Regions from separate parts of the Cupriavidus sp. CuC1 genome, predicted to be linked through region 1. Evidence: predicted binding sites of a transcription regulator. Region 1 holds the regulator's gene; each other region holds the start of a gene.
What was found. The regulator sigma-54, encoded in region 1, starts transcription at its own class of promoters, with help from an activator protein. The targets are predictions, from matches to a motif close to TGGCANGNAANCTGCTTT.
Positions count from the first base shown of each region.

Region 2: the regulator sigma-54 is predicted to act here: its motif matches at 2,131-2,148, upstream of ACGLHR_RS11000 (ATP-NAD kinase family protein).
Region 3: the regulator sigma-54 is predicted to act here: its motif matches at 2,418-2,435, upstream of ACGLHR_RS01250 (TorF family putative porin).

Region 1 covers NZ_JBIUHC010000222.1:1,394-8,012, reverse strand. The annotation lists gene lptC (LPS export ABC transporter periplasmic protein LptC) at 1-255, shown strand, start outside; gene lptA (lipopolysaccharide transport periplasmic protein LptA) at 310-954, shown strand; gene lptB (LPS export ABC transporter ATP-binding protein) at 1,001-1,786, shown strand; gene ACGLHR_RS47240 (RNA polymerase factor sigma-54) at 1,924-3,399, shown strand; gene hpf (ribosome hibernation-promoting factor, HPF/YfiA family) at 3,449-3,799, shown strand; gene ptsN (PTS IIA-like nitrogen regulatory protein PtsN) at 4,179-4,634, shown strand; gene hprK (HPr(Ser) kinase/phosphatase) at 4,670-5,641, shown strand; gene ACGLHR_RS47220 (PsiF family protein) at 5,817-6,140, shown strand; gene rapZ (RNase adapter RapZ) at 6,260-6,619, shown strand, end outside.
Region 2 covers NZ_JBIUHC010000019.1:47,058-53,676, reverse strand. The annotation lists gene ACGLHR_RS11005 (thiamine pyrophosphate-dependent dehydrogenase E1 component subunit alpha) at 1-966, opposite strand, end outside; gene ACGLHR_RS11000 (ATP-NAD kinase family protein) at 978-2,096, opposite strand; gene ACGLHR_RS10995 (sigma-54-dependent Fis family transcriptional regulator) at 2,357-4,381, opposite strand; gene ACGLHR_RS10990 (haloacid dehalogenase type II) at 4,622-5,383, opposite strand; gene ACGLHR_RS10985 (aldo/keto reductase) at 5,411-6,373, opposite strand.
Region 3 covers NZ_JBIUHC010000002.1:94,350-100,968, reverse strand. The annotation lists gene ACGLHR_RS01260 (ammonium transporter) at 1-1,094, opposite strand, end outside; gene ACGLHR_RS01255 (P-II family nitrogen regulator) at 1,126-1,464, opposite strand; gene ACGLHR_RS01250 (TorF family putative porin) at 1,530-2,339, opposite strand; gene ACGLHR_RS01245 (accessory factor UbiK family protein) at 2,717-2,980, shown strand; gene ACGLHR_RS01240 (YifB family Mg chelatase-like AAA ATPase) at 3,119-4,663, shown strand; gene ACGLHR_RS01235 (LysE family transporter) at 4,962-5,612, opposite strand; gene ACGLHR_RS01230 (hypothetical protein) at 5,674-6,282, opposite strand; gene ACGLHR_RS01225 (thioredoxin) at 6,439-6,619, shown strand, end outside.

The DNA of each region.
Region 1 (6,619 bases):
AATGGCTTCATCGTGCGCGCCCAGGGCACCGACCCCGCCAAGGATCCGAAGATGACGGCCGCCTCGGAGTATTTCCAGGTGCTGGTCAACGATGACATCGTCAAGACCGACAAGGCTGTCAAGCTGACCCGCGGCCCGTCGGTGATGACCGCCAACGGCCTGATCTTTAACAATGTCACTCGCGAAGTACAATTGCTGGGTAACGTACGCGGCACCATCATTACGGTGCCGCCGCCGGCAAGTCCCGCGAAGTAGCCCTGAAGCCGCCCGCGGGCTCCAGCCGCCCGCGTCAACCGCCATCACGCCAACATGAATCCATTCCTGACGACTTCGTCCTGTCGCCGCCGCAGCACGGCCGCTTTGCTGACGCTGGCAGCCGTCCTGGGCCTCGCGTTGTCCGCGCCCGCCAGCGCCGAAAAAGCCGACCGCGAAAAGCCGCTGGTCCTGGAGGCCGACAATGCCAGCTACGACGACGTCAAGCAGGTTTATGTACTGACCGGCAACGTGGTGCTGACCAAGGGCACCATGGTGCTGAAATCCGACGCGGCCGAAGTCCGTACCGATCCCGAGGGCTACCAGTACGCGGTCGCGACCTCCAAGGGCGGCAAGCAAGCCTATATCCGCCAGAAGCGCGACAACGTCGACGAGTACATCGACGGCTGGGGCGACCGCATCGAATATGACGGCAAGCAGGAGCTGTCCAAGCTGATCGGGCGCGCCCGCATGGCCCGCCTGGCCGGCGCCAAGCTGGTCGACGAGATCCGTGGCGCGGTGATCACCTATGACAGCCGCAACGAGTTCTATACGGCCAGCGGCGGCGCCGAGAACGCGACCGCGGGCAGCCCGTCCGGCCGCGTGCGCGCCGTGCTGTCGCCGCGCCAGGAGCAGCCCGCCAGCGGCGCCGCAGCCAACCCGCTGCCGCTCAAGCCGGCACCTGCCCCCGTCAACCCCTGACCTGACGCCGCCACGCCCCCAATCCACGGATTCTGCCTTGACCTTCATGACCGCTACCCAGACCGCACCGTCCCAGCCCGCCACCCTGAAGGACAGCAGCACGCTGGTCGTGCGCCACCTGAAGAAGCGCTACGGCTCGCGCACTGTGGTCAAGGATGTGTCCCTCGACGTGAAGAGCGGCGAAGTGGTCGGGTTGCTCGGCCCCAACGGCGCGGGCAAGACCACGTCGTTCTACATGATCGTGGGGCTGGTGGCGCTGGACGAGGGCGATATCGTGCTCGACGACAAGCACATCAGCGGCCTGGCCATCCATGAGCGGGCACGCATGGGCCTGTCCTACCTGCCGCAGGAAGCCTCGGTGTTCCGCAAGCTCAATGTGCGGGAAAATATCCGCGCGGTGCTGGAACTGCAGCTCAACGATGGCAAGCCCCTGGGCAAGGCCGAGATCGAGCGCCGGCTGGACACCCTGCTGGATGACCTGCAGATTGCCCACCTGCGCGACAACCCGGCGCTGTCGCTGTCCGGCGGCGAGCGCCGCCGCGTGGAAATCGCCCGCGCGCTGGCCTCCGCGCCGCGTTTCATCCTGCTTGACGAGCCCTTCGCCGGCGTCGACCCGATCGCGGTCGGCGAAATCCAGCGCATCGTCAGCTTCCTCAAGGCGCGCAATATCGGCGTGCTGATCACCGACCACAACGTACGCGAGACGCTGGGCATCTGCGACCACGCCTACATCATCAGCGAGGGCGCGGTGCTGGCGTCCGGCCAGCCTGAAGACATCATCGCCAACGAGTCGGTGCGCAAGGTCTACCTGGGCGAGAACTTCCGCATGTAAAGGCGCGCGCGGCGCCTGCCGCGCATCGGCCCCCCGGGCGGCTTCGGTGTCGCCTTTCATCCTTCAAACGATCATGCGACGCCAGCGATAGCAATTTCCGTTCCACCAGTACGGAAGTTGGGCATAAAATAGGTCGCATGAAACCGTCGCTACAGCTCCGCCTCTCGCAGCATCTCGCGCTTACGCCGCAACTCCAGCAGTCGATCCGGCTGCTGCAACTGTCCACGCTTGAACTGCAGCAGGAAGTGGAACAGGCGCTGACCGAGAACCCCTTGCTCGAGCGCGAGAACGACTGGCTCGACAGCCCGTTGCGCGTGTCCTCGGACGGCTCGGTGAACCTCCAGAGCGCGCCCGCGCCAGCGCCCGCCGATGGCCAGGGCACCAGCGAAAACCGCCCCGATGGCGCCCCCGAAGCCGACGACAGCTATTCCGACAGCAACGAGGATTACGGCAACGACTGGAGCCTGGACGATTTCGCCCGCCGCCCGCAAGGCGAAGACGACGAAAAAACACCGATGCAGCTGCGCGACGCCGAGCCCACGCTGCGCGAACACCTCATGGAGCAGCTGGCGCCGCTCAAGATTTCCCTGCGCGACAAAGGGCTGGCCATCTTCCTGGTCGAATCCCTGGACGATGACGGCTACCTGAGCGCCACGCTCGAGGAAATCTGCAGCGAGCTGCCGGAGGAGCTCGAGTTCGAGGTCGACGAGATCCAGGCCGTGCTTACGCTGCTGCAGAGCTTCGATCCACCGGGCGTCGGGGCGCGCAACGCAGCCGAGTGCCTGGCGCTGCAACTGCGCAGGCTCAAGCATCCGCAGCGCGAACTGGCGCTGAGCATCGTCACCAATCACCTGGAGCTGCTGGCGGTGCGCGATTACACGCGCCTGAAAAAAGCCCTGCAAGTGGACGAGCCGGAACTCAAGGCGGCGCATGAACTGATCCGCTCGCTCGCGCCCTATCCCGGCCATGCCTACAGCCGGCCGGAAGCCGACTTCGTGGTACCCGATGTTTTCGTTCGAAAGTTGAGCGGCGGATGGATCGCCCATCTCAACCCGGATGTGATGCCGCGGCTACGTATCAACGACATGTACGCGCAGATTTTGCGCGGTGCAAAAGGCGATGCCGGCGCGGCGGGACTGCAGCAAAAGCTGCAGGAAGCACGCTGGTTGATCAAGAATATCCAGCAGAGGTTCGACACGATATTGCGCGTCGCACAAGCCATTGTCGAACGTCAAAAGAACTTCTTCACCCACGGTGAAATTGCGATGCGCCCCTTGGTTTTGCGGGAGATTGCCGATACACTGGGTTTACACGAGTCCACCATCTCTCGGGTGACTACCAATAAGTACATGGCAACGCCGATGGGGACTTTCGAGCTGAAGTATTTTTTCGGCTCTCACGTATCCACAGAAACCGGCGGCGCGGCCTCATCAACGGCAATCCGTGCGTTGATCAAGCAATTGATAGGAGCCGAAGACGCTAGGAACCCCTTGTCCGACAGCCGGATTGCCGAATTGCTCGGCGAGCAAGGCTTTGTGGTAGCACGGCGTACCGTTGCCAAATACCGCGAAGCGCTCAAGATTCCCGCGGTCAATCTCCGTAAGACTTTGTAGCCGAGCTGCATCGCCTGCCTGATGCAGCTCTTTCAGAAGGAGAAACGCTATGAACTTCAAGATCAGTGGACACCACTTGGACATCACGCCCCCTCTGCGTGAGTACGTGGAAACGAAACTGGAGCGTATCGTCAGGCATTTCGATCAAGTCATTGGCGTAAGTGTGCTGCTCTCTGTCGACAATACAAAAGAAAAGGACCGGCGGCAGTACGCGGAAATCAATCTACATCTCAAGGGCAAGGACATCTTTGTCGAAGCGCATCATGAAGACCTGTATGCCGCTATCGACGCATTGGTCGACAAGCTCGACCGGCAGGTGATTCGCCACAAGGATCGCGTGCAAAGCCACGACCGTGAAGCGGTCAAGTACCAGATGGCCGCATCCCAGATGCAGCAATGACCGTGCCTGGCGGCCCACATACCGGGCCGTCGGTGTCAGTCCATTGAAAACGGAATCAAGCCGCGCCCAGCGCGGCTTTTTCGTTCCAGCCTCCCCCCTTCGGGCCACGCAGGGGATTCCGCAACGCATATGTACCGGTGTATGCTGTGCCATACATAGTTGATTTGCCTGGCCATTTCCGTGCATGCGGCACCGCTTCAGCGCCTCGGCTATTGCAATGCACAAAGCGGCAGCGGGCCTGCTCTATAATGGCCAGACGCCCGACACCGGCATGGGGACACCCGGTGGAAACATCGGGCCTTGGTTTTTATCTTCTTTCCGCCCGGCGGGACGCCTCCTTGCCCCGGGCCTGCTTTCTAGAAAACCCTGCGCATTCCACATGAATCGTTTGGCTAAATTGCTGCCACCCGGCAACATCAACCTCGACGTCAGCGTCACCAGCAAGAAGCGCGTGTTCGAACAGGCCGGGCTCCTCTTCGAGAACAACCATGGCGTTGCGCGCGCGACCGTGACCGACAACCTGTTCGCCCGCGAGTCGCTGGGGTCCACCGGCCTTGGCGCCGGGGTTGCGATCCCCCACGGCCGCATCAAGGGACTGAAGCAGCCGCTGGCCGCCTTCATGCGCCTGGCCGAGCCGATCCCCTTCGAGTCGCCCGACGGTAAGCCGGTAGCGCTGCTGATCTTCCTGCTGGTGCCCGAACAGGCCACCCAGCAGCATCTGGAAATTCTCTCCGAGATCGCCCAGTTGCTGTCCGACCGCGAGATGCGCGAAGGACTGGCTACCCTGCCCACCCCCGACGACGTGCACCAGTTGCTGACGCAATGGCACCCTTGATCCGCCACTGAAAGCCCGTCCCTGAAAGCACCCGAATGGAACTCACTGGCGTCACCTCGCAGTCGATCTTCGACGACAACGCAGCCGATATCAAACTCTCCTGGGTAGCAGGACTGGAAGGCGCGGACCGGGCCTTCGATGTCGAGTTTGCGCGTGAAGCCACGTCGGCGGCCGATCTCGTCGGCCACTTGAACCTGATCCACCCGAACCGGATCCAGGTGCTGGGCAAGCCCGAAATCACGTATTACCAGCGCCTCGACGACGAGATGCGCAAGCGCCAGATGGGCGAGCTGATCCTGTTGGAGCCGCCGTTCCTGGTGATCGCCGACGGCATGGAGCCGCCGCCCGACCTGGAACTGCGCTGCACGCGCTCGTCCACCCCGCTGTTCACCACGCCGGTGTCTTCCGCGGCGGTGATCGATCACCTGCGCCTCTACCTGTCCCGCATTTCCGCGCCGCGCGTGACCATGCACGGCGTGTTCCTCGACATCCTCGGCATGGGCGTGCTGGTGATGGGCGAATCCGGCCTGGGCAAGAGCGAGCTCGGCCTGGAACTGATCTCGCGCGGACATGGGCTGGTGGCAGACGATGCCGTGGATTTCGTGCGCCTCGGGCCGGACTTCATCGAGGGCCGGTGCCCGCCGCTGCTGCAGAACCTGCTGGAAGTGCGCGGCCTGGGCCTGCTCGACATCAAGACCATCTTTGGCGAGACCGCGGTACGCCGCAAGATGAAGCTGAAGCTGGTGGTGCAGCTGGTACGCCGCAACGACGGCGAATTCGAGCGCCTGCCGCTCGATTCCCAGTATCTCGACGTGCTCGGCCTGCCCATCCACATGGTCAAGATCCAGGTGGCGGCCGGCCGAAATCTCGCCGTGCTGGTCGAGGCCGCCGTGCGCAACACCATCCTGCGCCTGCGCGGCATCGACACGCTGCGCGACTTCATGGACCGCCAGCGCGCCGCGATGCAGGCCGATGTCGCATCGCGGGGCCAGGGTCGGCTACTCTAGGTCTGGCAGCCCCGCAAAGGGGCTGTTTTCAATTGCTTACATCCGGCCGCGCTTCGATCGTCAACGTCATCGGGGCATAGGCCGTTTTGTGCAGTAATGGGCATTGGGCCCAGCCCCGAGTTGCCGAGCCGACAGGCCAGCAGCCATGAAGTTTTCCACAGCCAGGAGAGCAAGCATGAAAAAATTGATCGCGATGTGCGTGCTGGTAGCCCCGCTTTTTGCCACCGGCGCCTTCGCCCAGAATGCTCCGGCCGCTGCACCTGCGGCACCGGCGGCCCCTAACACCCAGCAGGACAAGATGAAGGCTTGCAACACGCAGGCCACCGGCAAGAAGGGCGACGAGCGCAAGGCCTTCATGAGCAATTGCCTGTCCAACAAGCCCGCGGCCGCACCCGCCAAGAACAGCCAGCAGGAAAAGATGAAGGCCTGCAACGCGCAGGCCACCGGCAAGAAGGGTGACGAGCGCAAGGCCTTCATGAGCGATTGCTTGTCCAAGTAAGCTGCCGGCATCACTTGCGGCGCGGACGTGTAAAAATGGCGAACCTCTTCGGTTCGCCATTTTTACTGGCGCGTCGCCGTCATGACGGCGTCATCACCTGATGTTATGCTTGTCACGCTATGCGCATCATACTTATCACCGGGATCTCCGGCTCCGGCAAATCCGTTGCCCTGAACGTACTGGAAGATGCGGGCTATTACTGCGTCGACAACCTGCCGGCTCAGTTTATCCCGGAGCTGGCCAAGTACCTCGCGGCGCAGGGCTACACCCATCTGGGCGTCGCCACCGATATCCGTAGCCGCGAATCGCTGGACGAGTTGCCCGGCACGCTTCGCGACCTCGCCTCCGAGCACCAGGTGCGGGTGGTCTTCCTGACCGCCAATACCGATGCGCTGGTGCAGCGCTATTCCGAGACGAGGCGGCGCCATCCGCTGTCGATGCGCGCGGCCATGGCTGGCCTCTCGGAAAATCCCAAGAAC
Region 2 (6,619 bases), on a different contig from region 1:
CGAGGGGAACGGCGCTGCCTTGGCCTGTTGCACCGCGTCCTCGATCAGTGCGGCAACCTGCTCGTCGATGGCCTTGAGTTCGTCCAGCGCGATCACGCCGGCCTGGGTCACGGTGGCGGTGAACTTCTTCAGGCAGTCCTTGTTGGCGCGGATGTCGTCGAGTTCGCCGGAGGCGCGATAGGTTTGCGCGTCGCCTTCGAAGTGGCCGTAGAAACGGACCATCTTGCATTCCAGCAGTGCCGGGCCGCCGCCTTCACGGGCCCGCTTGATGACTTCGCCTGCCGCCTCGTGCACCGCGAAGAAATCGGTGCCGTCCACCGTCACGCCGGGAATGCCGAAGCCGGCGGCGCGGTCCACATAGCTGTCCACGGCCGTGCCGTAGTCGCGCGCGGTGGATTCCGCATAGCCGTTGTTCTCGATCACGAAGATCACCGGCAGGTTCCATACCGCGGCCAGGTTCAGGCTCTCCAGGAACGTGCCCTGGTTGGAGGCGCCGTCGCCGGCAAATGTAATGCCGATCTCGCCCTTGCCGCGGAACTTGGCGGCCAGCGCGGCACCGCAGATCAGTGGCGCGCCTGCGCCCAGGATGCCGTTGGCACCCATCATGCCCTTGGACAGGTCGGCAATATGCATCGAGCCGCCCTTGCCATTGCAGGAACCGCCCTTGCGCCCGTAGATCTCCTTCATCATCGCCACCGGGTCCACGCCCTTGGCAATGCAGTGGCCGTGGCCGCGGTGCGTGCTGGCGATGCGGTCGCCGTCGCCCAGGTGGTGCAGGATGCCGACCCCGGCGGCTTCCTCGCCGGCGTAGAGGTGGACGAAGCCCGGGATGTCGCCGCGCCCGAAATCCACGTGCAAGCGCTCTTCGAAATCGCGGATGGTGCGCATCCTGCGATAGACGGCGAGCAGTTCCTGTTTGTCGAGGGGCAGCGTGTTCCCGGTGGTACCGGATGCGTTGGCTGTCATGTCTGTCTCCTTCAAGGTTTTGTGGTGGCGGTAAAAAGCTCGGTGAGTGGCTGGGGTGGGGGTTGCTGTTGCTGCGGCGGCGCACGCCCGCTGCGCATCAGCCCGGCGGCGGCGGCATAGCGCATGCAGGCCGCCACGTCGATGCTAAGGAAGGCGTGTTCGCGCAGCGTCACGGTGACTTCGTCGTGCGGGCCGAACACCAGCTCGCGCTCGCCGTCCAGCGCAACGATGCCGGCGCGCTGGCGCACGCGGTGCGCAACGCCGTCGGTCAGGCGCTCCCAGCCCGCGATGGGCACCGCGCGCAGCAGGCCGGGCGCAATCGGCGCGCGCAGCTCGAAGCGGCCTTCGCCGGGCGCGGCCAGCTCGATCGCCAGGCCGCCGGATTCATGCCTGCCCACTGGCTCCAGCAAGCCGCCGATGGCGGACAGGCCAATTGCCTGCGGGTCGGCAAAGGACACATAGACGGCGCCCAGCGTCTCGGTCTTCCACAAGGCGCGCGCGCCGATGAAATGCTCGTGCGAGATCACGGCGTCGACCAGCGCGATGTCGTGGCGCACCTCGCCTTCGCCGGCAATCGTGATGTCGAGCCGTTTGTTGCCGGCCAGCGCCTGCGTGGCGGGAATGCGGCCGCTGGCGAACAGGCCCGTGGCCAGCCCGGTGATGGTGGGCTCGCGCATTTCGGGATAGGCGTTGTTGGTGCCGGTGGAGATGCCGGCAATCGGCACGCTGCCGCATTCGCGCACCACCGCGCGGTGGGTGCCGTCGCCGCCCAGCACGATGATGGCGGCGACGCCCGCCTCGCGCAGCATGCGTGCAGCCAGGAAGGTGTCGTCGACGCGCGCGGTGACCGGCATGTCGAGGTACTCCACTTCCGGCAGCGCGGCATCCGGCCCCTGGCGGCGCGACAGGTGGCGCGCCAGCAGCACGCGCATGCCCTCCCGGTCCGGCATCATCAGCACGCGGCCCACGCCGCAGGCAGCCAGCGCGGCCAGCAGGCGCAGCACGATATTGACGCGATCGGCCAGTTGCAGCGTGTTGGCGTTGGCGATCACGCGGCGGATATCGCGCGCGGAAATCGGGTTGGCGATGATGCCGACCAGCGGCCGGTCGGCCAGCGCTTGCTCACCCATGCCTGTCTCCTGTCTTTCTGGTTATGACAGGCATATCGCAATGGGCGTGCCAACCCGCATAGGCACGTCGGAAGCGGGAAAAACTCGGGATTACCCCAAGAAAACGCGGGGCGCGCCGGGACATTGCAGGCTGTGCGCAGGCCGCAGCGTGACAGGTGTCACAGCATCAGGTGTACAGGGCGTGAACAGGTGTAGCGGGGAGCTTGAACCGGGTTGAGAAGGCGGCGCGGGCGAGCCGCGCCGCCATGTTCGCTGGCTTGCTAGTGCGCCGCGTCGCGCTGGTTGGGCGACGCGATGCCGTAGCGCGCCATGCGGCGGTACAGCGTCATCCGGCTCACGCCGATCTGGCGCGCCACCGCGCTCAGGTTCCAGCCGGCCGCGCGCAGGTATTGCATCAGCAGCATGCCTTCCGGCGGCAACTGATGCGGGTCGAAGCCCGAGGCCGGCAATGCCGGCGCGCAGGCGGCTTCGACGGCCGCGCTGCCCGGCGGGACGCTGGCGGAAACGGGAAGCAAACCCTGTTGGGGCATCCCCTCGCCAATGCCTTCCGGGAGATCCTCCACCTCGATGTGGCCGTCGTCACAGACCGCCCGCGCGTACTCCAGCGCATTGCGCAGCTCCCGCAGGTTGCCGGGCCAGCGATGCGCATGCAGCCGCGCGCGCGCCGCGGGCGACAGGGTCACGGTAGCTGGCTTGCCGCCAGCGTCCAGCATCTTGCCGATCAGCCAGTCCCGGTCCGTGCGCTCGCGCAGCGGCGGCAGCATCAACCGCGCGCCGTTGAGCCGGTAGTACAAGTCCTCGCGGAAGCGCCCGCTGCTCACCAATTGGTCCAGCGGATGGTGCGTGGCGGAAATCACGCGCAGGTTGACCGGCACCGGGCGCGCCGCGCCGATGGCAAGCACCTCGCCCTCGGCCAGCACGCGCAGCAGGCGCGACTGCAGCTCGCGCGGCATGTCGCCGATCTCGTCGAGGAACAACGTGCCGCCGTCCGCCTCCTGGATCAGCCCGCGCTTGGGCCGCGAGCCGGCGCCCGAGAAGCTGTTGGGCAGGTGGCCGAACAGCTCGCTCTCGATCAGGGATTCGGGAATCGCCGCGCAATTCACCGCCACGAAGGGGCCGTCGCGGCGCGAGCTGGCCTGGTGCAGGGCCTTGGCCAGGTACTCCTTGCCGCTGCCGGTCTCCCCGTTGATCAGCAGGTTGATGGGCGAATCGACCAGCTTGGCGGCCCGCAGCAATTGCTGCTGCAGTGCGGCATCGCCACCGCACAGCGCGGCCAGCGGCGCCTGCAGCGGCGTGGCCCGCTCGGTGGTGTCACGCGCGCGCTGCCAGCGCAGAGCCGGCGGCATCACGCTCAGGTAAAGCCGCGCGCCGGTGCGGGCCAGCGCCAGCGCGCGCTGCTCGCTGGGGCGCGAATGCATGAAGCGGCCCAGCTCGTCGAGCCGCGCCTCGAACAGCGACTCGAACGGCATGCCAAGCAGCGGCGCGCCGCCCGGGGCCACGCCCAGCTCGGCCTCCAGCATCTGCTGCGCGCGGCGGTTATGGCCAACGATGCGGCCCGACGCGTCAAGCGCGAGCAGGTATTCCGGGTTGACGTCGACAAACTCCGGGGCCGCATTGAGCTTGAGGATCCAGTCTTCGCGGTGACTGCGCACAAAGCTGGCGTTCTCGATCCGGCTGGCGTAGATGCGTACCATCTGCAGTGCCAGGCCCTGGCTGTCCTTGGCTTGCGGCGAGGTCAGCGCGGAAATGTCGAGGATGGCGCAGAGGCTGCCGTGCGAATCGAACAGCGGCGCGGCGGTGCAGGTCAGCGGGATATGGGTGGCGTCGAAATGATCCGCCTGGTGCACGGTCAACGCCTGGCCGGTGGCCAGCGCGGTGCCGACCGCGCAGGTGCCGGCGCCGGACTCGCTCCACTGCGCGCCCAGGTACAGCCCGGCGTGGCGCAGGCGGGCATCGGCGTTGGCGTCGCCCAGGTAATCCACCGTCACGCCCTGCGCGTCGGTCAGCAGCACGACATAGCCCATGCCGGCCACCTGGCTATAGAGCGTCTGCAGCCCGTGGCGCGCGATCCGCGCGAAATCGTCGATGCGCTGCTGGTGCTCGCGCAGCCGGGTCTGCGGCAGGATGTGCGCCTCTTGCATGCGCGCCGGATCCAGCCCGTACTGATGCACGCAGCGCCGCCACGAATTCTGGATGATGGTTTCCGGCGCACGCACCATCGGCGCGCTGGCGCGGGTGGTGAGCTGGACTACCGTGTCGATGTGCTCGCGTTGCCGCAGGTCCATCGTGGTCTCCTTGTCGTCTCCTGGCGCGCCGCCGTGCCGGCGCGCGCCAACTCCCGGCTCTGGCGTGGCCTCTGTTGCGCCGCAGGGTTGCGGTATGGGCGGCCGGGAGTCCTAATGTATCCGACAGGGAGTGGCTTGGGCAAACCCGATCGCACTGGCCGGACGCGCGCCATGTGCAGCGCAAGGCCGCAAAGGCAGGCTTTCCCAGGCCGATGTGCGCTAGTTAGCGCACGCAGGCGCTCAAACGCCCAGCCGCTGCGCCAGTTCCGTCAAGCTGCTCACCACCACATCCCAGTCCGACTCGGCCGCTAGATCCTTGGACTGGTTCGGGCCATACTCCGTAGGCCGGTTGACATAGGCGGTGCGCATCCCATGCGAGCGGCCATGCCGCAGGTCATTATTGTGCGCCGCCACCAGCATCACCTCCTGCGGCTCCAGGTCGAAGAAGGCAATCACGCCCCGGTAGATCTCCGCCTCCGGCTTGAAGTGGCGCACGATGTCCGCGCTGAACACCGCGTCCCACGGCAGGCCGGCATGCTTGGCCGTGTCGACCAGGCACTGCACGCTGCCGTTGGAGAAGGTGGAAATGATGTACCGCTGCTTTAGCCGCGTGAGGCCCGGCACGGCATCCGGCCATCCGGAAAGGCGGTGCCAGGCGCGGTTGAGGTAGTCCTTCTCCGCTTCGCTGAGCTCTTCGATGCCGAACTGGTCGAGCAGCGCATCGAGCCGCTCGCGATGCAGCACGTCGATATTGGCCCACGGCCGCTCGCCCTTGCGCACGCGCTCCATGCCGGGCACGTAGCCGGCGCGCCAGGCGTCGGCGAAGGCGGTCCAGTCGGCCTCGATGCCCTTCTCCTGCCCGAATGCGGCCAGGTCCGCGATCACGCTGGTGCGCCAGTCCACCACGGTGCCGAAGACATCGAACACCAGCGCCTTGACCGCGCTCAGGTCCGGCGTGTTGCCGCCCGCGCTGTTGCCGTGGCTCATTCTCTTCTCATGCATCCCTTGATTCCTCCAGGGTAAGCGCGCTCAGGCGCTGGCTTGATCCAGCAGCGCGATTTCGTCGGCGCTCAGCTGCAGGCGCGTAGCGGCGATCAGGTCGTCCAGCTGCGCCAGCGAGGTGGCGCTGGCAATCGGCGCGGTAATGCTGGGGCGCGCGATCTGCCAGGCCAGCGCTACCTGCGTCGGGTTGGTGGCGGTGCGCGCCGCGACCTCGTCCAGCGCCGCCAGGATGCGCAGGCCGCGCGCATCGAGATAGGCCTTGACGCTCTGGCCGCGCGCGCCGCTCTTGTCCAGGTCGGCCTCGCAGCGGTACTTGCCGCTCAGGAAACCGCTGGCCAGCGCATAGTAGTTGAACACGCCCAGGCCTTCGCGCAGCACCAGCGGCTCCAGCTCGGCCTCATACTCGCTGCGGGTATAGAGGTTGTAGTGCGGTTGCAGGCTTTCATAGCGCGGCAGGTTGTGGCGGCGGCTGGTTTCCAGCGCCTCGGCCAGGCGCGCCGCGCTGTAGTTGGAGGCGCCGATGGCGCGCACCTTGCCGGCCTTGATCAGGCGGGCGTAGGTGTCCAGCGTTTCTTCCAGGGGGGTATCCTGGTCGTCGGTATGCGACTGGTAGAGGTCGATGTAGTCGGTCTGCAGGCGCTGCAGCGACGCGTCGACGGCGCGTTCGATATAGGCGCGCGACAAGCCCTTGCGGCCCTCGCCCATGTCCATGCCCACCTTGGTGGCCAGCACCACCTCGGCACGCTTGCCGCTGCGCTTGAACCACTTGCCGAGGATGGCCTCGGACTCGCCGCCCTGGTTGCCCGGCACCCAGCGCGAGTACACGTCGGCCGTATCGATGAAGTTGAGCCCGGCGCCGACAAAGGCATCGAGCAGCTTGAAAGAGGTGGACTCGTCGGCACTCCAGCCGAACACGTTGCCGCCAAATGCCAGGGGCGAGACTTCCAGCCCGGACCTGCCCAGTTTGCGTGTGGTGATGCTTGAGGTCATGCGTTTTGCTCCGCGGGTTGCGTTGAGCCGCCCGTCATCCAGGCGCGGCTTAAAGCACATTGTAGGCAGAGATCGGAAACCTTGCCGATCCAGGGCTGGGTTTACCTTAGGTCACTTCATCTCCACCCATTCAAGTCCCAACGGTGGTGGGTCGTTAACCGGCTGTGGCCAGGCTATGCGCAGCGAGCGGAATCGTGTCGCCTGTGCCTGTCTGTCAACACCAAGGTCAGGCCGATGCCGCGCCGC
Region 3 (6,619 bases), on a different contig from region 1:
CCCGAAGCACCGCCCAGCATCGAGGGCTTGCCCTTGCTGATCCACTCGCCGAAGGTCCAGGACAGCACCGCGGCGCAGGTTGCCAGCAGGGTGTTGACGAAGGCCAGCGCGGCCGAGCCGTTGGCTTCCAGCGCCGAGCCGGCGTTGAAACCGAACCAGCCGAACCACAGCAGCGAGGCGCCGACCATGGTGAAGGTCAGGCTGTGCGGACGCAGGGCCTCACGGCCAAAGCCGATCCGCTTGCCGAACATGAAGGCCCCCACCAGGCCAGCCACGGCTGCGTTGATGTGCACCACCGTGCCGCCAGCGAAGTCGAGCGCGCCCTTCTGGAACAGCCAGCCGCCCTTGGCCGTGGCTGCCGTGCCGGCTGCCGCGTCGGTGTACAGGTCAGGACCAGGCCAGAACCAGACCATATGGGCCATCGGGATGTACGAGAAGGTGAACCACAGCACCACGAAGACCAGCACCGCCGAGAACTTGGCACGTTCGGCGAAAGCGCCGATGATCAGGCCGCAGGTAATGGCTGCGAAGGCGCACTGGAAGGCGAAGTAAGCCAGTTCCGGTACCACCACGCCCTTGGAGAAGGTGGCAGCCACGGCATCGGCGTTGAGCCCCTTCATGAAGAGCCGGTCGGTGCCGCCAAAGAAGGCGTTACCCTCGGTGAAGGCAAAGCTGTAGCCGTAGACGGCCCACAGCAGCGACACCAGCGAGAAGATCACCAGGCATTGCATCAGCACCGACAACATGTTCTTCGAGCGGACCAGGCCGCCGTAGAACAGTGCCAGGCCGGGCAGCGTCATCAGGATCACGAAGGCCGTGGAGACCAGCAGCCAGGCGGTATCGCCCTTGTTGGGCACGGGTGCGGGCGCGGCAGCGGGAGCTGCAGCTGCAGCGGCGGCAGGAGCAGCAGCGGCAGGCGCCGCTGCCGCGGGAGCGGCGGCAGCCGGGGCCGGTGCCGCGGCGGCGGCCGGTGCCGAGGCTTCGGCTGCGGGCTTGTCCTGCGCCACAGCGTGGGTGGACATGCCGATGCCGGCCGTGCCCAGGGCCAGCGCCATGGCGCCGGTTGTCAGGATGCGCTTGAACCAGGATTTCATTGTGATTAACCTCTTGTCGTTGGGCTGTGCGTCACAGCGCGTCGCCGCCGGTCTCGCCGGTGCGGATGCGGATGACCTGCTCGATGGGGGCGACAAAGATCTTGCCGTCGCCAATCTTGCCGGTTCGCGCCGATTTCTCGATCGCCTCGATGGCCCGGTCGACCACGTCGTCCGGGACGGCCACTTCGATCTTCACCTTGGGCAGGAAATCCACGATGTATTCTGCGCCCCGGTACAGCTCGGTGTGGCCCTTCTGGCGGCCGAAGCCCTTGACTTCAGTCACGGTGATGCCGGACACGCCCACGTCCGAGAGCGCTTCGCGCACCTCGTCGAGCTTGAACGGCTTGATGACGGCGATGATCAGTTTCATCCGATTTCTCCTCTGAGCGGGACGGCCCGGCCTCGCGTCCGGCGCCCGCTCGACCTGATGCGTGTTTAGAAAGTCTTTGTGATTGAAGCCCAGGCGGTAGCCTTGCCCACGTAGCGGCCATACGAGTTGGTGTAGACCGACTTGTGCGCATTGGTGTCGATATAAGCAATCGCCAGCGCGAAGCCTTTGCCCAGGTCCTTGGTCAGCCCGAGCTTCCAGTCCGTGTACGAGGCGCTGTTCACGTGCTTCACGTTCTGGTAGCCGACGTGGGCATTGAGCGTCAGGTCCCAGAAGTTCAGCGGCACATTGGCCGACAGGTCGGCGTAGTAGCTGTACTTGCTGTCAGCGAAGCCGAACAGGTTGGTCAGCGCCTGCGAATATTTGAAGAACACCGGGCCAGCGCCGGCGCCGACATACAGCTCCGTGGTGTACGGGCGCGTGAAGCCGTTCGGGTAATCGCCCGGGTAGTAGTACTGCAGCACGCCTGCGTCATAGTTCCACTCCAGGCCAGCCAGCGTCACCGTGTTCTTGAAGCCACCGTAGAAGTCCATCTCGATCGGCGCCGAGACTTTCGGATTGCTGTCGCCGAGCCAGCTGATGCTCGAATTCCAGTTACCCACGTAGAAACCGCTCGAATGCGAGTAGTCGAACCCGCCCTGGATGGCCGGGCGGCGATTGGTCTGCATCAAGCCGCGATAGCGATACTCACTGGCCACGGTCACGTTGGCGGTGAAGGTGTGCGGCGAGGCCTCGGCGGCGGCAGCGGCGTCGGTAGGTGCACCTCCCTCCTGCGCACTGCTCTGGGCGAAGGCGGCGGGGGCGAGCCCGCAAAGCACAACTGCACTGGCGCTGACTGCAAGGGCCAACTTCTTCATGGGTTTATTCTCCTTTTCCTCTGGCTCGGTACTCGTGTGTTTGAAAGTAGTTTGTAGAACGAGGCTCCTGTCACCATTACTGCAACTGCCGTGCCAGGTTGGAGTCGAGGCATGAGAGCGTCATTTTGTGCGCAAAAAGGCATCAAAATGGACGAGACCGACGGTCTCCCAGCGAACTTACTGACGTTAAAAGGTGTTACCAGCCCGCGCTGGCGCTTTCCCGGGGACGCTTGAAGCGTGATAATCGGACCATGCCGGCGGCAAGTGCCGTGCACGCACCGCGTTTGTCCGCACCCCGTTTCGGTGCACCGCGATGCAGCATGCCGAATCCCGCCCACCCAGTTATCGCACCAAGGCGGTGCAAAAGGAGAACCAGTATGAAACCCACCGATCTCTTCAACGATTTCCAGGCCAAGATCAGCGAAGCCCTGCGCAATTCGCCGGCCAAGGACATCGAGAAAAACGTCCGCAGCATGATGACGCAGGGGTTTTCCAAGCTCGACCTGGTCACCCGCGAGGAATTCGACGTCCAATCGCAGGTGCTGGCACGCACCCGCGCGCGCCTGGAAGAACTGGAAGCCCGCGTGCAGGCGCTGGAAAGCCGCTCCGCAGGCGGGTCCGACACGCCTGTTTCGGGCTGAAGCCCTTGCAGCGTCCCGTGCGTGTCAGAGGGGTCCTGTGGATCCGATGATCCTCGACGCACCCCCCGACCGCCAGAATGGCCGCCGTACTCCGGCGGCCATTTTCGTTAACACTTCCTTGATGCATTTCGGAGTGAAATGAGCCTCGCCCTCCTGCGCAGCCGGGCGCTGACCGGCCTCGAGGCGCCACTGGTATCGGTCGAGGTGCACCTGGCCAACGGCTTGCCCGTCTTCAACATCGTCGGCCTGGCAGATACCGAGGTGCGCGAGAGCCGCGAGCGGGTGCGCGCGGCGATCCTCAACAGCGGCCTGGAGTTTCCCAGCCGGCGGATCACGGTAAACCTGGCGCCTGCCGACCTGCCCAAGGAGTCCGGGCGCTTTGACCTGCCGATCGCGCTGGGCATCCTCGCCGCGAGCGGGCAGGTCCCGATGGACGGCCTGGGCGCCAGCGAGTTCGCCGGCGAGTTGTCCCTGTCCGGCGAACTGCGTCCGGTACGCGGGGCCCTGGCCATGGCCATGGGCCTGGGGCGTGACAACGCGGCGCGGCAAGCCGCTGGCGAAGGCCCGCCGCGCAGCTTCGTGGTGGCAGCGGAAAACGCGCCCGAGGCAGCCCTGATCGACGGCGTGACGGTATATGCGGCGCGCTCCCTGCTGGAAGTCTGTGCTCACCTTGGCCCGCTGCCGGAGGATCGGCTGGCGCGTGCGGAGCCGCTCGTGGAGATCGCCGGGGGCGACCCGGCCGGCCCGGACATGTGTGACGTCCGGGGACAGGCGCAAGCGCGCCGCGCCATGGAGATCGCGGCGGCAGGGCAACATTCGGCCCTGCTGGTCGGGCCGCCCGGCACCGGCAAGTCCATGCTGGCGCAGCGTTTTCCCGGCCTGCTGCCGCCCATGACGCTGGACGAAGCGCTGGAATCCGCCGCGGTGCAGAGCCTGACCACCAACGGCTTTCATCCCGCCCGATGGCGCGAGCGTCCCTACCGGTCGCCACACCACACCGCGTCGGCGGCGGCGCTGGTGGGCGGCGGGAGCAATCCTCGCCCCGGCGAAATCTCGCTGGCGCACCAGGGCGTGTTGTTCCTGGATGAACTACCGGAATTCGACCGCCGGGTGCTGGAAGTCCTGCGCGAACCGCTCGAATCCGGCCGCGTCACCATCTCGCGCGCCACGCGCCAGGCCGACTTCCCCGCCCGCTTCCAGTTTGTCGCCGCCATGAATCCCTGCCCGTGCGGCTACCTGGGACACCCGTCGCGCCCGTGCCGGTGCACGCCGGACCAGGTGCTGCGCTACCAGTCCAGGCTGTCCGGGCCCCTGCTCGACCGCATCGACCTGCAAGTGGAGGTGCCGGCGCAAGACCAGCAGGAAATGCTCGACGGCCCGCCCGGCGAGTCCAGCGCCGAGGTGCGCCAGCGCGTGCTTGCCGCCCGCGCCCTGCAGCAGTCGCGCCAGGGCAAGCCCAACGCGGCCCTCGCCGGGCGCGAAATCGACGAGCACTGCCCGCTCACGCCAGAGGCACAGGCGCTGCTGCGCAGCGCCATGACCAAACTGGCGTGGTCGGCACGCGCGTATTTCCGGGCGCTGAAGATCGCCCGCACGATTGCCGATCTGGAGGGGACCGAGCTGTTGCAGCCCAGCCATGTAGCCGAAGCTATCCAGTACCGGCGCGCGTTGCGCACACCCTAGCCATCAACCCCGGGGCGGCGGCACGGCCACCGGGGGTTCCGATGGGGGCGGGGGTTCTTCGATCGGCGGGAGGTCAGGCGGCACGCCCGGAGGCAACGGATCCTCGGGCGGCGGCACGGTGTGGGCCGGCAGCGCATGCAATGGAGCCTGCTGTGGGGAAGAGCTTCGCATTGCTTGCCTCCGCTTAGGTTGCCCTCGTCTTACTCATTGAAGCAAACGCACCCGCGGGAAGCCAGCGATAGATGGGCAAACCGTTTTATAGCTGGACCGGGCCGGCGTGGATGCCGGCCCTCGCATCTCACGCCGGATGGCGCCTGACGAAGAACAGCGCCGCGCCAACGGCCACCAGCACGCTGCCGAAGATCCGGTTCTGCCAGCGCACCGCGCGCGCATTGCGCAACAGGCCGCGCATGCGCGAGGCCAGCAGCGCGTAGCCGTGCATCACCACCAGGTCCACGCCGCACATGGTCGCGGCCAGGATGGCAAGCTGGGGCCCGAGCGCATGGGCGGGATCGATGAACTGCGGCAACACCGCCACCATGAAGATGATGCCCTTGGGGTTGGTCACGTTGGTCAGCAAGCCCGTGGCAAAACGCCGGCGCGGGCTCAGCGCGGCCACGCGAGGCGCTTGCGTGCCCTGCGCGGCATCGTCCTGGCCGCCGTCCACCCGCGCGCGCCATTGCTGCACGCCGATGTAGATCAGGTAGAGCGCGCCGATCGTCTTGACCACGGCGAAGGCGTGCTCGGAGGCCACCAGCAGTGCGCCCAGGCCGCCGCCGGCCACTAGCAGGATGATGACCAGCCCGGTCTGCAAGCCAAAGATCGTGGTGGTGGTCTTGCGCAGGCCGTAGGACAGGCCATGGCTCATCGACAGCACCGCGCCAGATCCCGGCGACACGGCAATCACCCAACAGGCCGCGAAATAGGCCAGCCAAACATCCCAACGCATTGCGTTACTCCCTGGAAATAAAACTGTCTTGAAATCTGTCTTGAATCTCGACGCGCTCGGCTCAAAACGGGTGGAAACCCGTCAGGAACTGGTCGATCTGTTCCGCCTGGCGCTGGTCGCGCGCGGCGTCTCCCGCCTCCAGCACGACCGCCTGGTAGACATGCACGCCCGACGCCACCAGCCGCGCCGTCAGCCTGCGTGGCGCCTGGTCCTGTGGCGATACCGCGGCCACCTGCACCTCCAGGCCGTCTAGCGCCACGGCCGGCGATGCGGCCGACATCACTGTCACCTTGCGGGTCTTGACGGCATCGGCGGGGTGCGGCCCGAGGTTGCCGAGCAAGCCCTTCTGCATGGCATCCAGCGCCGCCTGCCGCAACTCGGCATCGTCGGCTGGCAAGGTCACGACACCCACGGCGAACAAGGTCTCGTCGACCCGGGCCGCGTCCATCGTCATGGGCAGCTTGCGCCCGGCGATGGAAACCTCGCGCGCGGCGCCGGACGGCTTGCCGGGATAGAGCGCCGCGTACGCACCTTCATTGGACTGGATGGTGCGCCAGTCATAGCGGGGCGAACACGCGAACAGCCCGGCGCCGAGCGCGCCCAGGACGATGGCTTTGGCAAGCGAGGACTGCGACAAGCGGAAATACCGTGGGAAACAGGCGTGGGGCATCAGGGCGGCGAATGCGGAAATAAGCCGCTATTATCGTGGAACCCGCGTGCCAGCGCTCATCCACATTGCCCGCCAATGCAAACCCAGCCGTCGATCCGGTCCATGCAGCCATCCCGTTGGGGTGTCTTTCGCACCGCATGCCATGCCGGCGTGGCAATGCTGGGGGCCGTCCTGGTAGCGGCGAGCACCGGCGCCCTGGCCGCCACGGCCCATCTGCCCCCGGCCAACGATCTGGCCACCCAGGCCGCCGCCGCGGCCAGCCGGGGCGAGCCCCTGGTGGTGCTGGTAACGCTGCCCGGCTGCGTGTACTGCGAAACGGTGCGCCGCAACTATCTCG